2 regions of the Nigerium sp. genome follow, and region 1 is predicted to be linked to the other one. Evidence: riboswitches for the same ligand, from Rfam matches in the RefSeq annotation. Region 1 holds a riboswitch; the other holds the start of a gene.
The links. Region 1 has a riboswitch for FMN ahead of ribD (bifunctional diaminohydroxyphosphoribosylaminopyrimidine deaminase/5-amino-6-(5-phosphoribosylamino)uracil reductase RibD). Riboswitches for the same ligand answer to the same signal wherever they lie in the genome.
Positions count from the first base shown of each region.

Region 2: it holds a riboswitch for FMN, as region 1 does, so the genes downstream of both, WMJ97_RS03650 (ABC transporter permease) here and ribD (bifunctional diaminohydroxyphosphoribosylaminopyrimidine deaminase/5-amino-6-(5-phosphoribosylamino)uracil reductase RibD) in region 1, are expected to answer to the same signal.

Region 1 covers NZ_JBDHZL010000064.1:29-3,417, reverse strand. The annotation lists gene WMJ97_RS10625 (riboflavin synthase) at 1-529, opposite strand, end outside; gene ribD (bifunctional diaminohydroxyphosphoribosylaminopyrimidine deaminase/5-amino-6-(5-phosphoribosylamino)uracil reductase RibD) at 535-1,644, opposite strand; FMN riboswitch at 1,758-1,884, opposite strand; gene mshC (cysteine--1-D-myo-inosityl 2-amino-2-deoxy-alpha-D-glucopyranoside ligase) at 2,022-3,260, opposite strand.
Region 2 covers NZ_JBDHZL010000009.1:39,725-43,113, forward strand. The annotation lists gene WMJ97_RS03640 (deaminase) at 1-95, opposite strand, end outside; gene WMJ97_RS03645 (ABC transporter substrate-binding protein) at 197-1,210, opposite strand; gene WMJ97_RS03650 (ABC transporter permease) at 1,234-2,028, opposite strand; FMN riboswitch at 2,120-2,245, opposite strand; gene WMJ97_RS03655 (GNAT family N-acetyltransferase) at 2,301-2,792, opposite strand; gene WMJ97_RS03660 (nucleotide disphospho-sugar-binding domain-containing protein) at 2,959-3,389, shown strand, end outside.

The DNA.
Region 1 (3,389 bases):
GGTCGCCCACGCGGGCCGAGCCGAGGGTCGTGAGGGCGAGCGTGGTGGGGATCAGCGACACCGTGAAGCGGCCCGGCGCGACGGACGCGACCGTCAGCGAGATGCCGTCCACGGCGATCGAGCCCTTCTCGACGACGTAGCGGGCGACGGCGTCCGGGAGGGCGATCGTGACGACCTCCCAGTGGTCGCCGGGCTCGCGCGCGACGATCTCGCCGGTGGCGTCCACGTGCCCCTGGACGATGTGGCCGCCGAGGCGTCCGGACGCGGCCATCGCCCGTTCGAGGTTCACCCGCGACCCGGGTCGCAGCGCCCCCAGGCTGCTGCGACGCAGCGTCTCGGCCATGACGTCGACGGAGAACGACTCGTCGTCGTGGTCGACGACCGTGAGGCAGACCCCGTTGACCGCGATGGACGCCCCGGGCGTCGCGTCGGTCAGCACCTGGGGCCCGCGGACCCGTAGGACCGCCGACTCGCGGCCGAGGGTGAGGGACTCGACGGTGCCGAGCTCCTCGATGATGCCGGTGAACATGCTGGTCACTCCTTGGTTGGGTGGATGGTGGCGGTCACGCGGACGTCGTCGTCGAGCACGGTGACGTCCGTGGTGGTCAGGCGGAAGGCGGCGCCGATGGTGCCGATGCCGAGGGGCCCCACGACGGACGCCCCGGCGCCCAGCAGGGTGGGCGCGAGGTAGGCGACGACCTCGTCCACGAGGCCGGCGCGCAGGAACGCGGCCGCGAGCGTCGGGCCGCCCTCCAGCAGCGCGTGATGGACGCCGTCCCGCCCGAGTTCGGCGGCGACGGCGGCCACGTCGTGCGTGGCGAACACCCTGGTCGGGGCGGCGTCGTCGAGCACCCGGGCCCCGGCAGGGACCGGCCGCTCCCCCACGATCACGCGCAGCGGCTGGCGCGACGGCGCGGCGTCCCCGCGGACGGTGAGGTGGGGGTCGTCGGCGAGCACCGTGCCCGTGCCGGTGACGATCGCCCCGCACCGGGCCCGCAGCCGGTGCACGTCGGCCCGCGCCGCCCGGCCCGTGATCCACTGTGACGTCCCGTCGGCGGCCGCGGCGCGGCCGTCGAGGGTGCCGGCGAACTTCCAGGTGACGAACGGACGCCCCGTGCGCACCCGGTGCAGCCAGGTGCGGTTCAGCGCGGCCGCCTCCTCGGCCAGGACGCCGCCGGTCACGTCCACGCCGGCGGCGCGCAGGTGCTGAGCGCCTCCGGCGGCGACGGGGTTCGGGTCGGGCAGGGCGTAGACGACGCGGGCGACGCCGGCGGTGAGGAGGGCCGCGGAGCACGGGGGTGTGCGTCCGGTGTGGTTGCAGGGCTCCAGGGAGACGTAGGTAGTGGCGCCCCGGGCGGCGTCGCCGGCGGCCAACAGCGCGGCGGCCTCAGCGTGCGGCGTCCCGGAGCCGCGGTGGAAGCCCTCGCCGACGAGATGGCCGTCGCGGCCGACGATCACCGCGCCCACCAGGGGGTTCGGGTCCGCGACCGGGCCCTCGGCCGCGAGCGCGAGCGCCCGCCGCAGGTGCCGGACATCGTCGGGGGTCACGTGCGCCTCGGGGGCGACCCGCGGGCCGGGGGCACCCGAACCGGACGCGGACGCCACGCGGTCACCGGGCCCGTACCCCTCGCCGGATCGCTCCATCTCACCCCTCCTGCTCGCCGTTCGGCGGCTCCGGGGTTGAAAAAGGGGGGGTGCGCGTCGCGCCGCGGACGCGCGGCGGCGTCCCACGGCCGGGGCACGGCGCTGCCGGGCCCCACGTGCGCCTCCCCTCCGGACTTTCACCGTCGGCCCTGGAATTCCACCAGGTCAGCCGGGCGCCGAGGCGCCCGGGTCGCGGACTGTCACCGCCGGTTCGGAATTACACCGACCCCGGAACACGTATGGGCGCAGTATTTCACCGATCCCGCACGGAGGTGCCGAATGCCGGGAACCGGACGCCGACGGCGCCCGGGGGTGGCGTCCCGAGCGCGGGGTCCCGGAGACGGCCGGAACGCGGAGGCGCCCGAACGGCGCCGGCCTCAGAGCCGGACGCCCAGCAGGGCGTCGATCGCGCCTTGGAACGTGCGCGGGCCCTCGGTGTCGTCGCCGTCGATGTCGGACGCCGCCGCGACCCACTGGTCCACGGCCGCCAGGGCGGCCGGGGCGTCCAGGTCGTTCGCGAGCGCCGCGCGCAGGTCGGTCACGAGCGAGGTCGCGGGGATCGTCGCCGTCTCGTTGCGCAGGCCGCGCCAGGCGGCGAGGCGCCGCTCGGCCTCGTCGAGGTCGGCGTCGGTGTACTCCCAGTCGGAGCGGTAGTGGTGGGCGAGCAGCACGAGCCGGATCGCCATCGGGTCGCGCCCCGCCTCGCGCAGCTTCGACACCAGGACCAGGTTGCCCTTGCTCTTGCTCATCTTCTCGCCGTCGTAGCCGACCATGCCGGCGTGGACGTAGGCCTGCGCGAAGGGCTGCCCCGTCGCCGCGGTGGCCTCGGCGGCGCTCATCTCGTGGTGCGGGAACACCAGGTCGGAGCCGCCACCCTGGACGTCGAACCCCTCCCCGAGGTGCTGCAGCGCGATGGCCGCGCACTCGATGTGCCACCCCGGACGCCCGCGCCCCAGCCGGGAGTCCCACGACGGCTCCCCGTCGCGGGCGAGCCGCCACACCAGGCAGTCGAGCGGGTCGCGCTTGCCCGGACGGTCGGGGTCGCCGCCGCGTTCACCGAAGATCGCGAGGGCGGCCTCGGCGTCCAGGTGCGACTCGGAGCCGAAGCCCGGCGCGGCCGCCGAGTTGAAGTACCAGTCGGGGAACTCCTCGTCGTCCACCTGGTAGATCAGGCCGGTCGGCATCAGCCGCTCGATCAGCTCGACGACAAGGGGAATCGACTCGACGGCCCCCACGTAGTCGCGGGGCGGCAGGACGTTCAGCGCCGTCATATCGGTCCGGAACAGCTCGGTCTGCTCCTCGGCCAGCGCCCGCCAGTCGACGCCGGTGGCGTCGGCGCGCTCGAGCAGCGGGTCGTCGACGTCGGTGACGTTCTGCGTGTAGTGGACGCCGAGCCCGGCGTCCAGCCAGGCCCGCTGCAGCAGGTCGAACGCGACGTAGGTGTTCGCGTGCCCGAGGTGCGTCGCGTCGTAGGGCGTGATGCCGCAGACGTAGAGGCGCGCGTCGCCGGCCTCCGGGCCGACCTCGACGAGGCCCTGGGCCGCGGTGTCGTGCACGCGCGGACGGGGGGCCCGTCCGTCCAGCGTCGGGACGTCGGGACGTGGCCAAGCCTGCATGGTTCTCCTCGAATGCGTGCGGGGCTGTCCGGCGCGAGGCGCTCCGCACCGGACCAACCGGCGTCAGCCTAGCCGGGGGCCCCGCCTCCGATCGATCCCGCCCGATGGCCGACCACGCATGGCCGACCG
Region 2 (3,389 bases), on a different contig from region 1:
CGGGTGCACTTGGCTCGCCGGGCGACGGCGTCGGCGATGCCGAGAAAGTAGTCGTCCCAATCGGGGACGACGCGCGGCGATGCGATGCCGGACATGGGTGGGAGGGCCTCCTGGGGTGCGGGCGCCTCATCATAACGGGGTCACGCCGGGCCGAGGACCGGTTCTCAGCCGGGCGCGACGCCCGCAGGCGAGGTGCTCAGGCGAGCGGCTGCGTGGAGATGGCCTGGGCGGCGTCCACCGGCTTGCTGGTCAACCCCTGTTCGGCCATGAAGGACGCCATGGCCGCCCAGCGGGCCTCGTCGAGGCGTCCGTCGATCGTGCTTGTGCCCTTCCACAAGGGCAGCGTCGCCTCCAGGGTCGCCTTGGCGCGCGCCTGGGCGGCGGTGTCGTTGGCGAGCTGCGGGATGTACGTCCGCGACGTCGTCAGCGCGGCGTCCGGGTCGGCCACGGTCCGCTGGACGCCGGCGACGGTCGCCCGCGCGACCGCGCGGGCGGCGTCCGGGTGGGCGTCCAGCCAGGAGCGGGTGGTGATCAGGCTGATGCTGACGAGCGGATTCTGGCCCTCCGGGGCCAGCGGGATGGTCCGCGTGGCGAAGCCGGCCTGCCGGAACTGGACCTGGTCGTTGTTGGAGAAGCCGACGATCGCGTCGACCTTGCCGGTCGTCAGCGCCGCCTGCTGGGTGTACCCGATCTCGTTGATCTTGACGTCCGATTCGGCCAGCCCCGCGCTCTTGAGCGCGACCTGCAGCCCGAACCACGTCTCGCCGTACCTCCCCGGGACGCCGATCGTGCGGCCCTTCAGGTCGCTCAGCTTCGTGATCGCGGACGCCTGCGGCACGATCACGACGACGGGGTACGTCCGGTAGTACTGGGCGATGGCGACGAGGTCCATGCCCTCGGCGCGGGCCTGCAGCAGCTCGTCGCCGCCGGCCACCACGACGTCCTCCTGGCCGGCCGCCAGCGCGGTGAACAGCCCCTCGTTCGCGCCGTGGTGGCGCAGGGTGACGTCGGCGCCGGCGTCCGCGAACAGCCCTTGGCCGGCCGCGACGTAGTACGGCGCGAACTGGATGTTCGGGATGTAGGTGAGCCCCATCGTCACCTTCGCGGGCGCCGCGGTCGTCGGGCTGGCCGCCGACGGGGACGCCGCGGGCGAAGCGCAGGCGGACAAGGACAAGGCGAGACCGACGACGAGGGCGAGGAGACGACGCACGGTGGTGATCCTTTCGAGGGCGCTCACGACGCGGACGATCCGCGCAGCGACGAGACGACGCGGGAGCGCCGCTCGACCAGGTAGATGAGGGAGTACAGCAGGGACGCGATCGCGCACAGGATCAGGATCGTCGCGAACATGCCGGCGGTGTCGAGCGAGTCCCGCTGCATGGTCAGCAGCTCGCCCAGGCCGGCGCCGCCCATGACCATCTCGCCGACGACGGCGCCCGTGACCGACAGCGTGAACCCGTTGCGCAGGCCGCCCAGGATGCTCGGCAGGGCCAGCGGCAGCTCCACCTCGGTGAGCAGCGCCCGCGAGCCCGCCCCGTCGATGCGGGCGGCGTCCACGACGCGGGCGTCCACGTGACGGAGCCCGACCACCGACGCGACCAGGATCGGGAAGAACACGAGCAGCGCGCACAGCAGGACGATCGGCACGAGCCCGTAGCCGACCCACAGCACGAGCAGCGGGGCGAGCGCGATCGCGGGGATCGCCTGCGTCGCCCCCAGAAACGGCAAGACGGCCGAGTTGAACCAGCGGCTGCGGTGGATCAGCACGGCCAGCGGCAGCGCGACGGCCGAGCCGAGCGCGCAGCCGCCGAGCGCCTCCAGGAGGGTCGCACCGATCGCCCCCCACACGCCGGAGCCGCCGAGCAGCGCGACGAGCCGGGTGAACACGGCCCCGGGGCTGGGCAGCAGGTAGGCGGGCGGGTCGGTCGCCCAGATCGTGACCTGCCAGCCGACGAGCAGCAGCGCGCCGAGCAGCCACGGCGCCGCGCGCAGGCCGATCGCCTGCTCACGAGTGCGTCTGTCGCTCATGGCCCTCCGGTCGGGTGCGCCCCGGGCCACGCTTCGAACGAAGCAGGACGCCTCGGCGCGCCGGGCCAAGCCCGACGGACGCGGCAGCGCCCCGTGCCTCCTCCCCTCCGGACTCTCACCGTCGGCTCCGGACTTCCACCGGATCGGCCGGCACCGGAAGGTGCCGGGTCGCGGGCTCTCACCGCCGGTTCGGACTTGCACCGACCCCGGGGCACGTTTGCAGCCCGATCCTAGCGCGGACGGGGGTGGGGCTCAGGACAGATCGTGCCTGCTCAGGACAGATCGTGGCGGAACGTGGTCAGCTCGACCTCGGGCCGCGGGCTCCAGTCGCGCTCGGGCAGGGCGACGAAGCCCAGATCCTCATACAGCGCGTGCGCCGTGGTCATCCAGGGGGCCGACGAGATCACGACGGCCGACAGCCCGATGTCTTTCGCGCGCCCGAGGCACGCCTCCACGAGCTGGCGCGCGATGCCGAAGCCGCGCGAGTCGGGCAGCACGCCGAGCTGCCGGAACTCGCCCTCGTCGGGCAGGGCGATCTCCCGCTGGGACGACCCCGGCGGGCACCAGGTGACCGAGCCGACGAGGCGTCCGTCGAGCTCCGCGATGATGAACTGCGACCCGGACGCCTCCAGCGGCGCCCGTTCCAGCGTGCGGTAGTGCGGGTCGTCGTAGCTCAGCGCGCCGTCGGCGACGTAGGCCTCGCTGACGACCCGGCCGACCTCGACGAGTTCGTCGGGACGGGCGTCACGGATCGTCAGGATCATGCTGCGCATGCTAACGCCGCGCGGTTCGGCCGACGGCGGCGTCCGGGCCTGGGCGCGCAGGGTTTCCTACAACCCGGTCCTGACAACGTCAGATAGCGAAAAGGTGATGGCAACTGGTTGTCATGGCGCCCGGCATAGGCTGTGGGCGGAAGAAAAGGAGGCCGCCATGGCCCGCATCCTGATGTCCTGCGTGCCGGCGTACGGCCTGGCCAACCCGACGTTCCCGTTCGCGCGGGCGCTCGTGGCGGCCGGGCATCACGTCGACTACCTCATCCCGTCGTCGTTCCGCCGGGCGGTCGAGAGAACCGGCGCCACCCACCTCCCCTACGCCGACTACCTCGACGGCCCGATCGTGCGCCCCGACCAGCTCGTCCGGCACGGGCGCCGGCTCTTCCGCGACCAGGACGCCGAGCTGCTGGCCCGCGGCCGCGACTACGACGCCGTCGTGGCGGGCGGCATGAACCCGCGCATCCCCGAGCTGGAGCACGCCCTCGACCGGCCGGTGATCTTCCTCTCGCCCGTCTTCTTCCAGCACGACCAGGTGATCCGGCACCTCGCCGGGCTGGCCGACGCCCTCCCGGCGCCGGCCCGCCGCGT